3 regions of the Arthrobacter sp. 10N418 genome follow, and region 3 is predicted to be linked to each of the others. Evidence: predicted binding sites of a transcription regulator. Region 3 holds the regulator's gene; each other region holds the start of a gene.

What was found. The regulator HrcA, encoded in region 3, represses chaperone genes, less so after heat shock. The targets are predictions, from matches to a motif close to TTNGCACTCGNNNNNNNCGAGTGCNAA.
Region 1: a site for HrcA is predicted at 3,327-3,353, ahead of AC1DCZ_RS04400 (FmdB family zinc ribbon protein). Genes of this name have one in related genera too.
Region 2: a site for HrcA is predicted at 3,783-3,809, ahead of groES (co-chaperone GroES). Genes of this name have one in related genera too.

The regions. Positions count from the first base shown of each region.
Region 1 covers NZ_JBFTIK010000004.1:59,548-65,595, reverse strand. The annotation lists gene AC1DCZ_RS04410 (AAA family ATPase) at 1-1,780, shown strand, start outside; gene AC1DCZ_RS04405 (RcpC/CpaB family pilus assembly protein) at 1,932-2,495, opposite strand; gene AC1DCZ_RS04400 (FmdB family zinc ribbon protein) at 2,994-3,251, opposite strand; gene AC1DCZ_RS04395 (5-formyltetrahydrofolate cyclo-ligase) at 3,452-4,075, opposite strand; gene galU (UTP--glucose-1-phosphate uridylyltransferase GalU) at 4,172-5,101, shown strand; gene AC1DCZ_RS04385 (GNAT family N-acetyltransferase) at 5,107-5,727, shown strand; gene AC1DCZ_RS04380 (hypothetical protein) at 5,846-6,048, shown strand, end outside.
Region 2 covers NZ_JBFTIK010000004.1:81,237-87,284, forward strand. The annotation lists gene AC1DCZ_RS04460 (acyltransferase family protein) at 1-174, opposite strand, end outside; gene AC1DCZ_RS04465 (DUF389 domain-containing protein) at 413-1,381, shown strand; gene groL (chaperonin GroEL) at 1,639-3,249, opposite strand; gene groES (co-chaperone GroES) at 3,327-3,623, opposite strand; gene AC1DCZ_RS04480 (hypothetical protein) at 4,365-4,784, opposite strand; gene AC1DCZ_RS04485 (class I SAM-dependent methyltransferase) at 4,851-6,048, shown strand, end outside.
Region 3 covers NZ_JBFTIK010000015.1:46,373-52,420, reverse strand. The annotation lists gene AC1DCZ_RS13335 (DUF3097 domain-containing protein) at 125-976, opposite strand; gene hrcA (heat-inducible transcriptional repressor HrcA) at 1,287-2,300, shown strand; gene dnaJ (molecular chaperone DnaJ) at 2,388-3,518, shown strand; gene AC1DCZ_RS13320 (16S rRNA (uracil(1498)-N(3))-methyltransferase) at 3,521-4,303, shown strand; gene AC1DCZ_RS13315 (GerMN domain-containing protein) at 4,382-5,257, opposite strand; gene AC1DCZ_RS13310 (PhoH family protein) at 5,769-6,048, shown strand, end outside.

The sequences.
Region 1 (6,048 bases), on a different contig from region 3:
CCTGCCGATGCTGGTACCCGTGTGGTCGGTCAGTCCGTACCTCATGACGGGTCTCTTGCCGGTCGAACAGAAATTTGACGCCGTCGTGATCCTGGATGCCGAGGCGACGTCGCTGCAGGCTGTCCTGCCGGCAATCGCCCGCGCGAAACAGGTCATTGCCTTCGGCGATGACAGGATTGCCAGCCCCCGGACATTCACGGTCGGTGTCGAGCGGCTCGCAGCGGGGGAGACCTCCTCCCAGAGCGTCGGGAGCGCCTACAGGGCCCTCTCAGCCGTGCTCCCCGTATGGAGCCTGCGGACCGTCTATCGTGCCGTCGACGAGGATCTCGTCCGCCAGCTCAGCAAGGGCTTCTACGACGGCGGGCTCCGCCGCCTGCCCGAAGGCCAGTCGGCCACCGGCCTTGAGCGTGCCCTCACGGTGGAATATTTGCCCGACGGCACCGGGCTGCCCAGCGCGGACCAGGACGGCGTTGAGTCTGTTGTCGCCGAAGTGAACCGCGCCGTTGAGCTCGTCTTCGAACACGCAAGGCTCCGGCCCCGGACATCCCTGGCAGTCGTCACGGGCAGCCTCCGCCATGCTGCCCGCATCGGCGAGTCCATCCGGTTGCAGTTGCCCAACTACCCCCTGCTGGCCAGCTTCTTCACGGCCGGAAATGAGTCCTTCCGCGTGGTGGACCTGGAACGCGCGCAGGGCCTCGTCCGCGATCACGTCATTTTCTCTCCGGGATACGGCCGCACTCCGCACGGTCGAGCGCTTCACAGCCTGGGTCCGCTCTCCGTCGACGGCGGGCGCGCCAAATTCGCCCTCGCTATGACGCGTGCCCGCCGGTCACTGCACGTGCTCAGTTGCTTCCGTCCGGAGGATCTGGACGTCACGCGACTGAGCTATGGTGCAGTGGATTTCTACGAGCTGCTGGATCGTGAAATCGCCGGCAACTCGGATCTGGGCAGCCCCGCGTCGCGGGCCGCGGCCAGTGAGCAGGAACTCGGGGCCGACCCGCTCGTGGCCGATCTGGGGGACCGGCTCCGCGCCCGCGGCGCGCGGGTCTGGCACCAGTACGACGGTGTCCTGAACATGGTGGCAGCGGCAGATCCGCTCAGTACCATCGGCCAGGACGATGCTGAGATCCCGAGGCCTGTGGCCATCGAGTCCGATGGCACGGAGCAGTACCGGCGGATGTCCGTCCGGGAGCGCAGCCGGCTCCGGCCGCAACTGCTGGAGCGCCTTGGCTGGCGCTACATGCCACTATGGACCATAGAGGTATTCACCGATCCCTCGGCCTGCGCCGACCGTATCGGCGGATACCTGGGGCTGGAGAAGCCCGCCGCGGCCAGCCATCGAACCCCGCCAGGGTCCTTCGATGACGACGTCGAAAACCTTGCGGTCAATGATGTGCAGGTCTCGGCTGCTCCCGCAGCCCCGGCACCGGAAGCACAGCGGCAGCCAGCGGCCGGCTGGCCGGACAGCGCGCACCAGCAGGAATCAGTAGCAGGCAGTGAGGAGACCGGCGGCATGCGTGCGGCGGACGGCGACATCCAGGACAACAGCAATCACGACGGCGACAATCACGACGGCGGGTACGCCGGCGATGAGAATTCCGGCCCCGGGCAGGAAGGGCGCGCGCGGGAGACCCGCCTTTCCGAGGTGCACGCCTCAGCGTCCGGCGGGGTTCTCCCGAACAAGGCTGCCGAGGATGACCCCCGGCGCTGGGGCGACCAGCCGGGCAGCTACGACCACGACGCGTGGCTGCAGGAACAGAAGCCGCCGCACTGGGGCTGAACAGGGCCGCACTGGCGGCCGGGACCGGCGGCCCGCACTGGGTCAGCCCGCACGGGCGTCCGCGGCATCGTCGGGCCGCCGCGGGTCAGCCCGCACGGGCGTCCGCGGCATCGTCGGGCCGCCGCGGGTCAGCCCGCACGGGCGTCCGCGGCTAGCCGGGGGCAGATCCAACCATTACGAAGAACAGCTTTCCTTGGGTGGAAGAGCCGGCGAGGCGTCGGGCCTGGTCAGCGTCGGCTGCCACGACGATGAGTCCGTCAGCGTCACTGGAAGCCAGCCACTGGGCGCCCTTGCCGCCTTGTGCCGACGTCCACAGCACGGGGACGGCTGCAGCCAGGACCTGGGACTGTGAGGGTTGTTCGGAGCCGTTGCCGCCGGTCAACACCACATTAATGAGCTGTCCGGGAGAGACCAGCTGGATCGAGGCCGGATCTGCCATTCGGAGAGGCACGGCGGCCGACCCGGGCCGGGTGCCCGCCAGCAGCCCGGCACCGATGAGCTGGGAGTCGGTAAGAAGCTGGCCCTTTCGAAGCGCGACGGCCAACTGCCTCCCTAGGACTTCTGTTTCGCTCCGCAGGCTGCCCCCGGGAACGAGGCCAGGCGGCACGCTGACGCTGGAGACATCACCCGGTTCCAGCGTCTTGCCCGCCGGAATATCCTCCGCCGCGGCGAAGACCGCAACTGTCTCGGCGGGGACTGGAGTGAACTGCTGCACCGTCACACCCGCGGCGACGCACAGGAGGAGCAGGACCGCCAGCCGCCGGTTCCGGTTCAGCCACCCGGCGAGACGCCGGTGCGGGGGACGGCCGCGAGGCGTCCTGGAACTTCGGGGACTCTTGGAGCGAAGCGGGACCCCGGAGTGAGGCCGACCGGAGATGGAGCGACCGCCAGGTGGACGTGCAGCGGTGCGAAAGGCCGCGTGCAGGAAGCGCCCGGGGAGAGGGCTCCCAAGGATTAAGTGCCCTTCGGGAGGGCTCATTACGGCAGAGTGCCCACCGGTGGGGCGGCCAACGACGGGGCCCACGGGAAGCGGCGCGAGGCACGCGAACGGATTCATGCCTCGACGCTACGCGCGAGCCGCGTGAAGGGTCAGACGCCGGCACGCCTATGTGGAAAAGCAGCCCGCGCACGGTGCCGGAAGGCAACACGCCGGCGGGCGGAGGGGCGCTAAGCGAGGGAGCGTGGCAGGTCAAACCCCGATGCGGGCAGAAGACTAGCTGGCGGCGGCAGCGGCGGGGGCAGGTGCCGCCGCGGGAGCAGGCGCGGGAGCCGGCGATACGGTGCTGCCTTTGGCATCACGGGAATCGGTCCGGTAGAAGCCCGATCCCTTGAATACGACGCCCACGCTGTTGAATTTCTTGCGCAGGGTTCCCTGGCACTCAGGGCAGGACGTCAGGGTGCTGTCGGTGAACGACTGCACGATCTCGAAGGCGTGGCTGCAGTCCTTGCAAGCGTATGCATACGTGGGCACTGGAAATCCTCCTCTGGGACAAACGAGCAGGTCCCGTGGTGCCAAGTCGGAGAGTCCGTTGCCGGAACCCGACCTTTAGCAGTCGCAGGGCCTGAGTGCCAATTCTATCACCCCGCCCGCGGACCCCGCCTGCGCACCCCTCCCATCGGCCCCGCCGACGGCCCGATGGCCATGCCCTAGTGGAATCGAGCCCAGCCGGATCAGCCCAGCCGGATTAGGGATGCCGGGGTCAGGGCAAAAGAAACCTTCCGGTCGAAGGACTCGGCGGGGATGCTGTCGGCGGGCAGCACCTCCGACTCGTACACGACCGCGGCGGTCGGCAGCGGACTGTCGTCGGGCGAGTTGGCAGTCCGCGAAAGCATGCCCTCCAAGGTGGCCAGGAACTTGTCGTAGTAGCCGCCGCCCTGGCCGATCCTGTTGCCGGAGAGGTCGACGGCGGTGGCTGGCACGAACACGCCCGTGGCATGGCGCATGACCTCGGTCCCGTGGCGTTCCCCGGCCGGCTCCTGGATGGGTGCGTAGCGGCTGCGCCCAAGCACTGACTCCGGGGTCCAGTACACCCAGGCCAGTTCGAGTCCGGGCTCGCAGACCGGAAGCAGCACCCTGTGACCGGCATCGTGCAGGGCCGTCAGGAGGGGCCGGGTCGGCGGCTCGGAACCTACGCCGAGGTACACCGCGAACGTCCCCGCCTGGCCGCTTGTCAACGCGGTTGCCCACTCCAGACCCCGGCGGGCTATGCCCGCGGCGGCCGATTCGAGCGCTGCTGGCGGCAGGGCCGCGCGTTGGACCCTATGGCTGGACCGAATGTCTTCTTTTGACGCCATAACGGCTCGTCCCTCCGCCTGCTGCCGGCGGCCCAGGGCCCGTGACGGCAGCTTGAATGATTACCGAATGATTGGTACCTCCGATAGATTAGTCGAGTGACTACATCCAACGCTTCCGTCCGCAAGGCCGTCATCCCCGCCGCGGGCCTCGGTACCAGATTCCTGCCGGCCACCAAGGCCATGCCCAAGGAAATGCTTCCCGTCGTTGACAAGCCGGCTATCCAGTACGTCGTCGAGGAAGCCGTCAACGTCGGTCTCAACGACATCCTGATGATCACGGGCCGCAATAAGCGCGCGCTGGAGGACCACTTCGACCGCGTCCCCACCCTGGAAGCTACGCTGGAAGCCAAAGGCGACACCGCCAAGCTGGAGTCGATCCAGGCCGCCAGCAACCTCGGCGACATCCACTACGTGCGCCAGGGCGATCCCATGGGCCTGGGCCACGCGGTCCTTCGTGCAAAGCAGCACGTAGGCTACGAGCCCTTTGCGGTCCTGCTGGGCGATGACCTTATCGATGCCCGCGATGAACTGCTGAGCACCATGATCGAGGTGCAGGCCAAGACCGGCGGCTCGGTTGTGGCGCTGATTGAAGTGGACCCGTCCCAGATCAGCTCCTACGGCTGCGCCGACGTAGAAGCTGTCGGCGGCGAAGAGTACGTTCGCATCAACCACCTCGTGGAGAAGCCCGACGTCGAGGACGCCCCCTCAAACCTGGCCGTCATCGGCCGCTATGTGCTGCATCCGGCCGTCTTCGACGTGCTGGAACGCACCGAGCCCGGCCGCGGCGGAGAAATCCAGCTTACGGACGCACTCCAGGAGCTCTCGTCCGGGACCGGCGAAGGCTACGGCGTCTACGGCGTGATCTTCCGGGGCCGCCGTTACGACACCGGCGACAAGCTCAGCTACCTCAAGGCCTGTGTCCAGCTCGCCTGCGACAGCGAGGACCTCGGCCCAGGCCTGCGCGAATGGCTTCCCGGCTTTGCCGCCAGCCTTGACCCCAGCCTGACCGCCAGCGTCGCCAAGTAACTTCCGTGGGGGGCAGCTTCAACTGGCCGGTGACGCTGGAGAGCGGCGACCTCGTGTTGCGGCCGATCCGCTACCGGGACCGCAAGGAGTGGACCGCGCTCCGCTCCCGCAACAGCGAGTGGCTGGCGCCGTGGGAGGCGTCCAACCCCGTCCCCGGCGGAGGCCTGCCCAACTACCGCCAGATGGTCCGGTCCCTGAAAGTCCAGGCCACGCAGGCCACGGCGCTGCCCTTCGTCATCACCGCGTGGACCCCCGGGTTCCAGGCGCCCGTCATCGTCGGCCAGCTCACGGTGTCATCGATCGTGTGGGGTTCGGCCATGATGGCAACGCTTGGCTACTGGGTGGACAAGGAGCGGGCCGGCCAGGGAATTGCGCCCACCGCAGTGGCCATGGCAACCGACTACTGCTTCGGCACCCTGGGCCTGCACCGCATGGAGATCAACATCAGGCCCGAAAACGGGCCCAGCCTGCGGGTGGTGGAGAAACTCGGCTTCCGGGACGAGGGCTACCGGCCCCGGTTCCTGCACATCAACGGGCAATGGGCGGATCACCGCACCTTTGCGCTGACGTCCGAGGAAGTGCCCGAAGGCCTGCTCGCCAGGTGGCTGCGGTCCCGCACGGCGTGAGGGCCTGAACCGTCCCTGACCAGCGATTTCGTCATAATCCCGGCCTATTGCCGGTTGCTGCGCGACACACCGGCACGAATGCGGCCCCATGTCCATTGCACCTCATACGGTTTTGATTGTGGACTTCCCTCTTAGCAGCTCTGTGATCCTTGTCATTGCTGTTGCGCTCTGGATCGTGTGGGTGGCCCCCTACGTCCTCCGGAACGGGCGCCACCAGCTGCAGCCTGCGGGCGAATACCTGGCGGATGTCATAGACATAGAACCAGCAGACCACCAAGCCGTGACAGTCATGAAAATGGCGGCCCAGCAGGAGAACCCCAT
Region 2 (6,048 bases), on a different contig from region 3:
CAGGAATATGTCCACGCCGCCGGAGACCCGGCCAAGCCACACGTGGTAGGTGACCACCATGAGGACGGCGAGGGCGCGGAGGCCCTGCACCTCGGGGCGGTAGGTGGCTTTTCGGCTCGCCCGGGAACCGTGGTCCGCTGCGGGCAGCGCGGCTACGGTTCGCTCGTTCGACACAGAAAATCCTTCGGGCCGGTTTCCAAAACGTCAATGTTACCGAACCGTAATTTGCTTTGCCAGTCGAACGGCCGCTACGGACGCCGGCAACGGGTGCCGCCGTCGGCCTTGTCGGGGGGCGGGACCGAAGGCGGGGTGCCGCCGTCGGCCTTGTCGGGGGCGGGACCGAAGGCGGGGTGCCGCCGTCGGCCTTGGGCCGTGCGGATAGTCTGATACGAATCGGAGGAGGCCCCCCATCGTGATCGTGCAGCTGCGCATTTGTGTCCCGGATGACCTGTCCGGCGTGGTCGTTGAGAGTTGTTCCTGGGAGCTGGGAGTCGCGGAAGTGGCCCTTCACGCGGGCGCCTCGGTAATGCCGCCCGGCGACGTGATCCTGGTCCTGCTTGCGCGGGAATCGGTGGAGCGGCTGGTGGAGAAGCTGCACGTCCTCAACGTCCAGGAGCGGGGATCTATTGCGGTCAATATGCCGGAGCTGGTGCTCTCGGACCGGGCGGACCGGGCTGAGGCTGCCGCCCCGGGGGAAGGCGCAGACGCCGTGATCTGGGACGAGGTGTCGCGGCAGAGCGGCGAGGACTCACGCTTGACGTGGAGCTACCTGGCCTTCCTGGTCCTGGCCACGCAGCTGGCAGCCATCGGCATCGTCACGGACTCGACCATCGCCATCGTTGGAGCCATGGCAGTTGGCCCCGAGTTCGGTCCGCTGGCGGCCCTGGCCGTTGCACTGGTCAGGCGCCAGGCGAAGCTCGGACGCGAAGCAGCACTGGCCGTCGGCGTCGGCTTTCCCGTCGCGATGCTGGCCGCAGCCCTGACCGCGTGGTTGTCAGTCCCTCTCGGGCTCTTCCCTGCCGACGCGCTGGAGCGGGGTTCGGCGGTCGAATTCATTTACCACCCCGGCCCCTACTCCCTGATTGTGGCGGTTCTGGCCGGGACTGCGGGAATGCTGTCGGTGATCGGCCGGCGCTCCGCGGCGCTGATCGGGGTCTTCATCTCGGTGACCACCGTCCCGGCGGCCGGATACGTGGCCGTGGCGCTGGTCCTGGGCGAGTACCAAAAGGCCGCGGGCTCGGCACTCCAGCTGTTCCTGAACCTGCTGGGAATCGTGGTGTCCGCTGTTGCGGTGCTGCTCTTCTACCGGCTCGTCACAAAACGCCTCCCTCGGGACGCCGCCTTGCGGCTGCGGCAGAAGGCTGCACGCACGCGGCGCTGACCCCGGCCCGGCCGGTAGCGGCCGGCACCGGCCCCAACCCCGAACATTTATGGCCAGCCCGTCGTGGGGGACCACAGCTCCCCCATTGAGCCACGCAAAGCTTTGAGTTTCCGGGGAATGCGGCGCGCAGAGGGATCCCCCTCCGGCAGAATCCCGGCACACGCGCGGCACACAAAAGGGACGCCCCGGCGAGACGAACTGCTTCCCAAAGGTTGGAGCAATTCAGATGCCGGGACGTCCCCTGCGCTGGGCCGAACTTAGTGCTTGTGGCCCGCGTGCTCGTCCTCGTCAGCCGGCTTCTCCACCACGAGCGTTTCCGTGGTAAGAACCAATGCCGCGATGGAGGCAGCGTTGCGGAGGGCCGCACGCGTCACCTTCACGGGGTCGATCACGCCGGCCGCGATGAGGTCCTCGTAGACGCCGGACTTGGCGTTGAAGCCCTGGTTCACGGCGGACTCGGCGACCTTGGCAACGACGACGTAGCCGTCGAAACCGGCGTTCTGGGCGATCCAGCGCAGCGGCTGGGTCAACGCACGGCGGACGATGCCGACGGCAGCAGCCGCGTCACCTTCGAGGGCCTGAACCGCCGGATCCTCGTCGAGGGCCTTCAGAGCGTGGATGAGGGCGGAACCGCCGCCGGCCACGATGCCTTCTTCGAGGGCCGCACGGGTTGAGGACACGGCGTCCTCGATGCGGTGCTTCTTTTCCTTGAGTTCGACCTCGGTGGCAGCGCCGACCTTGATCACGCCGATGCCGCCGGCCAGCTTGGCCAGGCGTTCCTGCAGCTTTTCCTTGTCCCAGTCCGAGTCGGTGCGGGTCAGCTCGGCGCGCAGCTGCGCAACCCGGGCTGCGACGTCCTCGGCAGAACCGGCGCCGTCGACGATGGTGGTGTTGTCCTTCGTGACGGTGATGCGCCGGGCGGTACCCAGCACCTCAAGGCCGACCGTGTCCAGGCTCAGGCCCAGTTCCGGAGAGACAACCTGCGCACCGGTGAGGGTCGCGATGTCCTGCAGCATTGCCTTGCGGCGGTCACCGAAGCCCGGCGCCTTGACGGCAACGACGTTCAGGGTGCCGCGGATGCGGTTGACGATCAGTGTGGACAGGGCCTCGCCCTCGACGTCCTCGGCAATGATGAAGAGCGGCTTGGAGCTCTGCAGCGCTTTCTCCAGCAGCGGCAGGAAATCCTGCACAGAGGAGATCTTGCCCTGGTTGATCAGGATCAGGGCGTCTTCGAGTACTGCTTCCTGGCGTTCCGCGTCGGTGACGAAGTACGGGGACAGGTAGCCCTTGTCGAACTGCATGCCCTCGGTGAGAACCAGTTCGGTCTGCGTGGTGGAGGACTCCTCGATGGTGATCACACCATCCTTGCCTACCTTGCCGAAGGCTTCGGCCAGGAGCTCGCCGACCTCGTCGCTCTGCGCGGAGATGGAGGCCACGTTGGCAACCTGCGTGCCTTCAACCGGGCGGGCGTTTTCGAGCAGTCGGGCGGCGACGGCCTCGACGGAGACTTCGATGCCACGCTTGATCTCGCCCGGGGCGGCGCCAGCCGCAACGTTGCGCAGGCCTTCCTTGACCAGTGCCTGAGCCAGCACCGTGGCGGTCGTGGTGCCGTCGCCGGCAACATCGTTGGTCTTGGTGGCGACCTCCTTGGCCAGCTGTGCGCCAAGGTTCTCGTACGGGTCGTCCAGTTCGATTTCACGGGCGATGGTCACACCATCGTTGGTGATCGTGGGGGCGCCCCACTTCTTGTCCAGCACGACGTTGCGGCCGCGCGGGCCCAGCGTCACCTTGACCGTGTTGGCGAGCTTATCGATGCCGGCTTCAAGCGACCGGCGGGCAGCGTCGTTAAACGCGAGCTGCTTTGCCATGGTTTTGTCCTTTCAAGACAGAACCCCGCGCAACTGACCCGTCAAACGAGGGATCGGCGGCGCGGGGTCCAAGAGAGTTACTTTACGACGATCGCCAGAACGTCGCGGGCGGAGAGCACGAGGTACTCGGTGCCGCCGGTCTTGACTTCGGTTCCACCGTACTTGGAGTAAATGACGACGTCGCCAACGGCCACGTCAATGGGAACGCGGTTGCCGTTGTCGTCAAAGCGGCCGGGGCCTACTGCAACAACTTCGCCTTCCTGCGGCTTCTCCTGCGCGGAGTCCGGGATAACCAGGCCGGAAGCCGTGGTCTGCTCGGCTTCGAGCGGGCGGACAACAATACGATCCTCAAGAGGCTTAATAGAGACCGACACTCGGACCTCTCCTTTTCGTCAGCAAATTTGTGGACTATGAAGCGGTGGTGCCCTGGCGTGCAGACCGTCGTCGCGGTGCCGGCAGCGCGCCGGGCAAGTGGCGCTTCATGTATTAGCACCCTCCCAGGGAGAGTGCTAATGACGACTCTATGTAAGTAGTTAGCACTCGGTCAAGGCGAGTGCCAGAAATTCGTCCCCGGTGAACACTTCCCCCAGCGGGACATGCCCAATTTTCGTTGCGGCCGGTGGACACTCGGGCATCATGCTCGCTGCCCGTGCCGAGCGATGGACATGCCCAACGGGCGCGTCGGACATGCTCATTCCGGGCGCCGAACGAAGGAGATGCCCAACGAGTGCGGGCTGAACAAAGGGGTGTGCGACGGACCCACGCTGACCGACGCGTGCGGGCTGAACAAAGGGGGTGTGCGGATGGACCCCGGCTGACCGACGCGTGCGGGCTGAACAAAAGGGTGTGCGACGGACCCAAGCGGACCAGAGGGACATGCCCATTGTTCGTTGCGGCCGGTGGACTCGCGGGCATCATGCTCGCTGTCCGTGCCGAGCGATGGACATGCCCAAACAAATGCTGCGGACATGCTCACTCCAGGCGCTGAACGAAGGACATGCCCACCCCAGGCGCTCGACGAAGGGCATGTCCAACAAGTCCGCACTGCCCGGAGGGACATGCCCCTCCTCGAATACCAAGAATGAGCATGTCCGCCAGGCGCTGCCGGCGTCTGACTACTCTCCCGCGAGGTCCTCGAAGTCCACGTCTTCGCCGTCTTCTTCCTCGATGATGCGCCCCTGATCGTTGCGGTGCCGGTACAGCAGCAGGCCGCCTGCGGCGGCGAGCAGGAGGCCGACGACGAGGAAGATGACGCCGCCGAGCCGGGCCGCGGCATAGGTGTCGCGGATGGCACGCGCCTCGTCCGTGGCGTCCTTGACGTCCTTGCCGCCAACGGAATAGATGGTGGCGTTGAAGGAATCCAGGAAAAAGATGATCACCAGCAACGCGATGCAGACGACCGCGATGATGCCGCCGGCTATCAGCGCCGGGCGGGCGTAACGGGCAAGCCCCTGATGGTTCCGGTGGTCCTCATCGGCGTCGTACTGCCCTGTGTTGACGTCAATGCCGCGCTCGTCCGCTCCGCTGTCTTCCATGCCGTCAAGCCTAGTCGTCCTGGTCCGGCGCATCGGGTGAACGGCGGCTGAACTACGCTAGATGGCATGGCTGACGCACCGCAGGAACAGATCGCCCCGCTCCTCAACCCCGAGGGCTGGGAGTTGCTGGCGTCGCTGGGCCCCTACCGCGAGGACGACGCCATCCGGCTCAACGCAACGCTGCGGAAGGCCGGCCACTCCCCCGAACTCGTGTCGGCGGCGCTCACCCAGTCGAGGCTCCGGACCAAGGCCGAGGCCAAGTTCGGCGAGTTCGCCCGGCAGATGATCTTCACGCGGGCCGGCCTGGAGCAGGCAACCCGGCTGACGGTCGCGGCGCGGCACGCGCAACGGTTCGTCGAGGCCGGCATCGGCCACGTGGCGGATCTCGGCTGCGGGCTCGGCGCTGACGCCATGGCCCTGGCCTCCATGGACATCAAGGTGACCGCCGTGGAAATGGACGAGACGACAGCCGCCTGCGCCACGATGAACCTGATTCCGTTCCGGAACGCCACGGTCGTCCATGCAGATGCCATGTCCGTGCCGCTTGAGGGAATCGACGGCGTCTGGCTGGATCCGGCCCGCCGCACCACGTCGAGCTCCGGGACCAAGCGGCTGTGGGACCCGGAGGACTTCTCCCCGCCTTTGTCCTTCGTGGAGTCCCTGGCCGGTTCGGGGCTCGCCGTGGGCGTGAAGATGGGCCCTGGCATGCCGCACGACTCCGTGCCGGCGGATTGTGAAGCCCAGTGGGTCTCGGTGGGCGGCGACGTCACCGAGGTGGCACTGTGGTTCAACGCCGTGCGGCGGCCCGGCGTCCGCCGTGCAGCCCTCGTGCTCGGCCCGCAGGGCGCCGCCGAACTGACCAGCGGCGACGGATTCGACGGCGGCCCGGTGGCGCCCGTCGGCCCTGTGGAGGGGTATCTGTACGAGCCTGACGGCGCCGTCATCCGCGCCGGCCTCGTGGCCGACGTCGCACTCCAGCTCGAGGGGCACCTCGTGGACGAGCACATCGCCTATATCTGCGCCCCGGAACTGCGCGACACTCCGTTTGCCCGTGCCTACAAGGTCCTGGAAGTCATGCCCTACAACGTCAAGGCGCTCAAGGCCTGGGTCAAGGACCACGGCATCGGCGTGCTGGACATCAAGAAACGCGGCACGGCGGTCACGCCGGAGGAGCTCCGCAAGCAGCTTCTCCCCGGCGGGAAAAACACATCCGGAAAGAACGCAGGGACGAAAAACAAAGGCAAGAATACAGCCACCCTGGTTC
Region 3 (6,048 bases):
AGTCCTTCGGATTGCGGTGATGCGTTGCTGCCTGGAAGCGCCGGTGCCGCGCAGGATGTACGGCTCCGTTTCAAGAATACTTGCTCTGGCCCCTAAATGATGTTCGGTGCCGCGTCGTGGATCCCTACGGCACGGTGAGGAAGTCGATGACCTCTTCGACCCGGCCGAGCAGGGACGGCTCCAGGTCGGCGTAGCTGCGCACGGCGCCCAGGAGTTTCTGCCAGCCGAGCCCGATGTCCTCCTTTGTGGTGTGCGGCCAGCCGAACGCCGTCAGGATGCCGGTCTTCCAGTCCATCCCGCGGGGAATAACCGGCCACTCCCCGATGCCCAGGATCGCGGGCCGAATAGCCTGCCAGACGTCCACGTAGGGGTGGCCCACGATCAGCACATTGCCCGCCGCGCCGGGGGAGGCCATGACGGCGTCGGCAATCCTGGATTCCTTCGAATTCGGGACGAGGTGGTCCACCAGGACGCCAAGCCGGCGCCCCGGGCCGGGCCGGAACGCTGCAACCGCTGCAGTGAGGTCATCAATGCCGTGCAGTGGCTCGACCACGATGCCCTCGACCCGGAGATCGTCGCCCCAGACCTTCTCTACGAGTTCGGCGTCGTGCTTGCCTTCCACCCAGATCCGGCTGGCCTTGGCCACCTGCGCACGCTGGCCCTCCACACGGACCGAGCCCGACGCCGTGCGGCCTGCTCCGGCGCCCGGTGCCGCACCCCGTGGAGCCGGCGGCATGAGCCGCACGGGCTGGCCCTCCAGCAGGAAGCCGAAGCCCAGGCGGAAGGACCGCGACTTGCCCCGCCGATCCTCGAGCGCCACAACATGCATGCCGCCGGACTTTTCGACCCGGGTGACGGCCCCGACCCACCCGGACTGCACATCCTCGAGCACCATGCCGCGTTCCACAGGGACCTCCGGCAGCTGGGTCTTGGCGGGGGCGGACATGTCCTGGGGTCCCCAGTTCTGGTACGACATCTCTTACACACAGCTTTGCACTCGGAATGTACGGCGGTCAGTGAAACCATCCGGGGACGCGCGGCGTACGCCGCGCGACGGGATGCGCTGCCAGCGCCGCTGCGTCCCCCGTGCCCGGAGCGCTGTGCCCGGAAACACGGATCCGGGAGCAACGCCTGGAGCGAATCCAATGCTAACAACGCGGCGAGTCATATTAGACTGGTTAGCACTTAGGCATGTCGAGTGCTAACCGTAGGCCGCCCGCCAGGTGCGGCGCGGGGCAGGCGCCGCACGCCAGACCGGATGCTGGACCGACGATTGGAGGCGGAGCGTGAGCGAACCACGCAAACTCGAAGTGCTGCGCGCAATCGTGGAGGACTACGTCCATTCCCGTGAACCCGTTGGCTCCAAGGCGCTGGTTGAACGGCACCACCTTGGCGTGTCCAGCGCCACGATCCGCAACGACATGGCGGCGCTGGAAGATGAGGGCCTCATCACAGCACCGCACACGAGTTCAGGGAGAATCCCTACGGACAAGGGCTACCGGCTCTTTGTCGACCAGATTTCGGCCGTCAAGCCCCTCTCCCATGCGGAACGCCGCGCCATCCAGGCGCTGCTCGAGGGCTCGGATGACCTCGACGACGTCCTTGACCGGACTGTGCGGCTCCTGTCGCAGCTGACCAACCAGGTCGCCGTCGTGCAGTACCCGCTGCTCAGCCGCGCCAAGGTCCGGCACGTCGAATTCGTGCTGCTGGCCCCCAGGAAGGTGCTGGCGGTTTTGATCGCGGACACCGGGAAGGTCGAGCAGCGGGTCATCGACGTCGGCCAGGACCTCCCCGACGAGGCGCTCTCGGAGCTGCGTACCCGCTTCCTGGGCATCCTGTCGGGGCTGCCGCTGAACCTGCTGCCCCAGTCCCTGCAGGCCGTCGTCGCCAGCTGCCCGCCAGTCCGGCGCGGCGCCGCCCAGGCCCTGGCCCGAGGCCTGGAGGCCCTCGCCACGAGCAGCCGCGAAGAGCGCATGGTCATGGCCGGCACCGCCAACCTTGCCCGCTCCAACGTGGATTTCCCGCTGAGTATCGGCCCGGTCCTGGAAGCACTCGAGGAGCAGGTGGTGATGCTCCGGCTGCTCAGCGAAATGGCCGAGGATCCGCGCGGCGTCACCGTGAGCATCGGACGGGAGAACCCCTACGACGGCCTTGCCGAGGCTTCCGTGGTGGCCACCGGGTATGGCCCGGACGCCACAGCCAAGGTCGGCGTGCTGGGGCCCACCCGGATGGATTATCCGACCACCATGGCCGCGGTCCGCGCGGTGGCCCGCTACCTTTCGAGGATCCTCGGGCCCTGACCGGCCATTTGACCGACAGCCGGCCCCCGGGCTTCGGCACCAGACTTCTTGCCCCACAGGCAGTACTACAAGGAAGAGATACGAACTTTGAGCAGCCATTACGACGTTCTTGGAGTCTCCCGCGAAGCAACGGGTGAAGAGATTAAGAAGGCTTACCGCAAACTGGCGCGAACCCTGCACCCGGATGTGAACCCGGGGGAGGACGCCTCGGACCGGTTCAAGGCCGTCACCCACGCCTACGAGGTCCTCTCCGATCCGCAGAAACGCCGCGTCTACGACACCACCGGCAATGAGAACGGCACCGACAACGGCTTCGGCGGCGGCAGCTACGCCGGCCAGGGGTTCGCCTTCCAGGACATCTTCGACACGTTCTTCGGCGGCGGAGGCGGCCAGGGCGGCCCGGCGTCCAGGGTCCGCCGCGGCCAGGACGCGCTCATCAGCGTCCGGATCGACCTCCGTGACGCCGTGTTCGGCGTCAACAGGAAGCTTGAGGTTGACACTGCCGTCACGTGCCCGACCTGTGAAGGCTCCTGCTGCCGCGCAGGCAGCCACCCGGAACGCTGCGACATCTGCGGCGGCTCCGGACAGGTCCAGCGCGCCGTCCGGTCCATCCTCGGCCAGGTCATGACGTCGGCCCCCTGCGGTTCCTGCGAGGGCTTCGGGACCGTCATCAAGGACCCCTGCAACGAGTGCAACGGCCAGGGCCGGATCCGCAGCCGCCGTTCCCTGACCGTCAAAGTTCCCGCCGGTGTAGCCACGGGCACCCGCATCCAGTTGTCCGGACAGGGCGAGGCGGGCCCTGCCGGCGGCCCCGCCGGCGACCTTTACGTCGAAATCCGCGTCAACAGTGACGCCACCTACGTCCGCGACGGCGACGACCTGCACGCCAGCCTCAACATCCCGATGACTGCCGCCGCCCTGGGCACGGAGCTGAGCCTGGACACCTTCGACGGGCCGCAGGAGATCGACGTCAAGGCCGGGACCCAGTCAGGGGAGGTCATCACCCTCCGCGGGCTCGGCGTGACGCACCTGCGCGGCTACGGCCGCGGGGACCTCAAGGTCCACCTGCAGGTGGATACCCCCGGCAAGCTCGACGCCGCCCAGGAAGACCTGCTGCGGCAGCTCGCCAAGCTGCGCGGCGAACAGTTCACCGACGGAAAGCTGGCCGCGAGCGGCGGTGTGTTCGCGAAGCTGCGGGACAGGCTCGGTAACCTGTAGCGGTGAGTAACCCGGTCTTCTTCACCCCCGCAGGATCCCTGGACCAGCAGGTCCCCGGGTCGACCTTTGTCCTCGAGGGCTCCGAGGCGCGCCACGCCGTCACGGTGAAGCGGCTTTCTTCCGGGGAGTCCGTGGACATTGCCGACGGCGCCGGCAAGAGGCTCACGGGCACCGTGACAGCCGTGGCGCCCGGAGCGCTGACCGTGGAGTGCTCTGGCATCTCCGCCGAGCCCCGGCCTGCGATCAGCCTTGTCCTCGTCCAGGCCCTCGCCAAGGGAGACCGCGACGAGCTCGGGGCCGAGACCGCCACAGAATTGGGCATCGACGCTGTCATCCCCTGGCAGGCGGAGCGTTCCATCGTCCGGTGGAAGGCCGAACGTGCCGCCAAGGCGCATGCCAAATGGCAGTCGGTGGTCACGGCGGCGGCGAAGCAGGCACGGCGTGCCTGGATTCCCGAGGTGCGTGCCGCCGTCGACGGCGCCGGCCTGCAGTCGGCCGTTGCCGCCGCCGACCTCGCGGTCATCCTGCACGAGGACGCTGTGCGGCCCCTCCGGGAGGTACTGCAGGCGTGGGCGGACACCCAGGAGCCCGACGGCGGGTCCGCCCGGCAGGGCCGCGAAGTGCTCCTGATCGTCGGCCCGGAAGGCGGCATCAGCCCGCGGGAAGTCACGCGGCTCTGCGACGCCGGGGCGGTCACCGCCCTGCTGGGGCACCACGTGCTGCGCTCATCCACCGCCGGCCCGGCCGCGACCGTGCTGGCAAGCGACGTCCTCGGCCGCTGGTAGGCGGCCGGCAGCCGTCACTGGCTGGCCAGCCCGCCGGAACCACCTCAAAGGCCTGCTTGCCGGACGTGTTCGACGGGCTTATTTGACGGTGAAACCGCGGGTGTCGACGTTCAAGTCCTGGACGGTGCCGGCCGGGTCCAGCTGGGACACCCGGACCTCGTAGTTGCCCGGTGCGAGGTTTACGGACAGGTTGAACACACCGGACTGGGCTGCGTCGGCGGAGGCGGTCGTACTGCCGTTGAGGTAAGCGGACTTGGCGTTGCTGCCGTCCACGCGCAGGATCTCCCAGTGCAGCTTCCCGCCCGGGGCAGTGCTCCGCCCGTTGATCTTGACGGTCCCTTCGCCGATTGATGTCCCTTCCTGCGGATCGATGATCCACACGGGAGCGACCATTCCGGCGCTGCGGGAGGTTGGCGAACCGAGCCGGACATGGTTGAACGCCACATAGTCGGTGTGCCCGTCGACGAGGACCACCACCTGGATCTGTTGTCCGGAATCAATCAGCCCCGCGCTGGCGGCCGCCGCCGTCGCGGTGTAGACGAGTTGCTGGATTGCGAGCTCGGCCATTGCCGCATCCACGTTGCTGTTGAACGCATCCGCCGACACGTCCACCGTGATGACGTTCTTTCCGGAGATGGACGTGGCCAGCTTCTTCGGGTTCTGCCAAGGCGTGAAATAGTCCGGGTCGAGGGGTTTCTGGGACATCATCACCCGGAGGGCGCGCGTCACCGGGTTGTCCTGTTCCGGAACGTCACGGAACTCCCGGTACAGGAACACATTCTCATTGCTCCGGCCGATCCAGTAGACCGGGGCCTTGTTGGAGGTCTGGGTGGTTTCGAGCGGAGCGCTGGTGCTCGGGGCCCCGGAGGAGGCGGGGCCCGGGACGACCTGGGACGGGCTGCTGGAGTTTGTGATCCCGGACTGCGGCGTTGCCACACAGCCGGACAGCACCATGGCCGCGGGCAGCAGCAGGAGCAGCACGCCCGGGCGGATGCGCCCGACTGCCGCTGACTGTCCAACTGCACGCTGCCTGATTGCCACTGTCCTTTCGTCGATGCTTCCCCCGGCCAACTGCCCGTTCCCTGCCAGGTCCCAGGGCCCGTTCCCTGCCAGGTCCCAGGGTCCGTTCCCTGCCAGGTCCCGGGGCCCGTTCCTGCCGCCCGCACCCGGGCCGTGGCCGATTTCCAGCATGGCACACCGGTCCGGCGCAGCACCGTGCTTTGCCAGCGGGGGCCGGAACTGCAACGGGAACGATATGAGGCCGATACAAAGTTGATACCTAAATTGGCGAAAAGCGGGCCGGAGACCGTCCGTTCGGCGGCCCCCGGCGTGCGGCGTGCCGTGCTGGCGTAAGATGGAAGGACCTGCTGAACCCGACCCCAAAGGCGAGCACCGCCGTCGGACCGGTTCGGGGGGACAGACCATTTCCGTACTGGAGGGGACCAGAGGCCCGCGGGCCAACACCATGACTGAAGCAGCGAACAGCAAGGCCCGGATGAGCGCCGGAGGGCGCACCGCGGGTGAATTCCCACACTCCCTGCCGGGGCTGCGGACGGAGGTGGTCCTGTTCGACGATTCGGATCAGATGGTCCAGTCGCTGGGCAGCCACGACGAAGCTTTACGGTTCATCGAAAACCAGTTCCCGGCCGTTGACTTCCACGTCCGCGGGAACGAACTCTCGATCAGCGGGCCCTCCGCCGACGTGCCGCGGATCATGCGCCTGCTCAACGAGGTGCGCGGCCTCG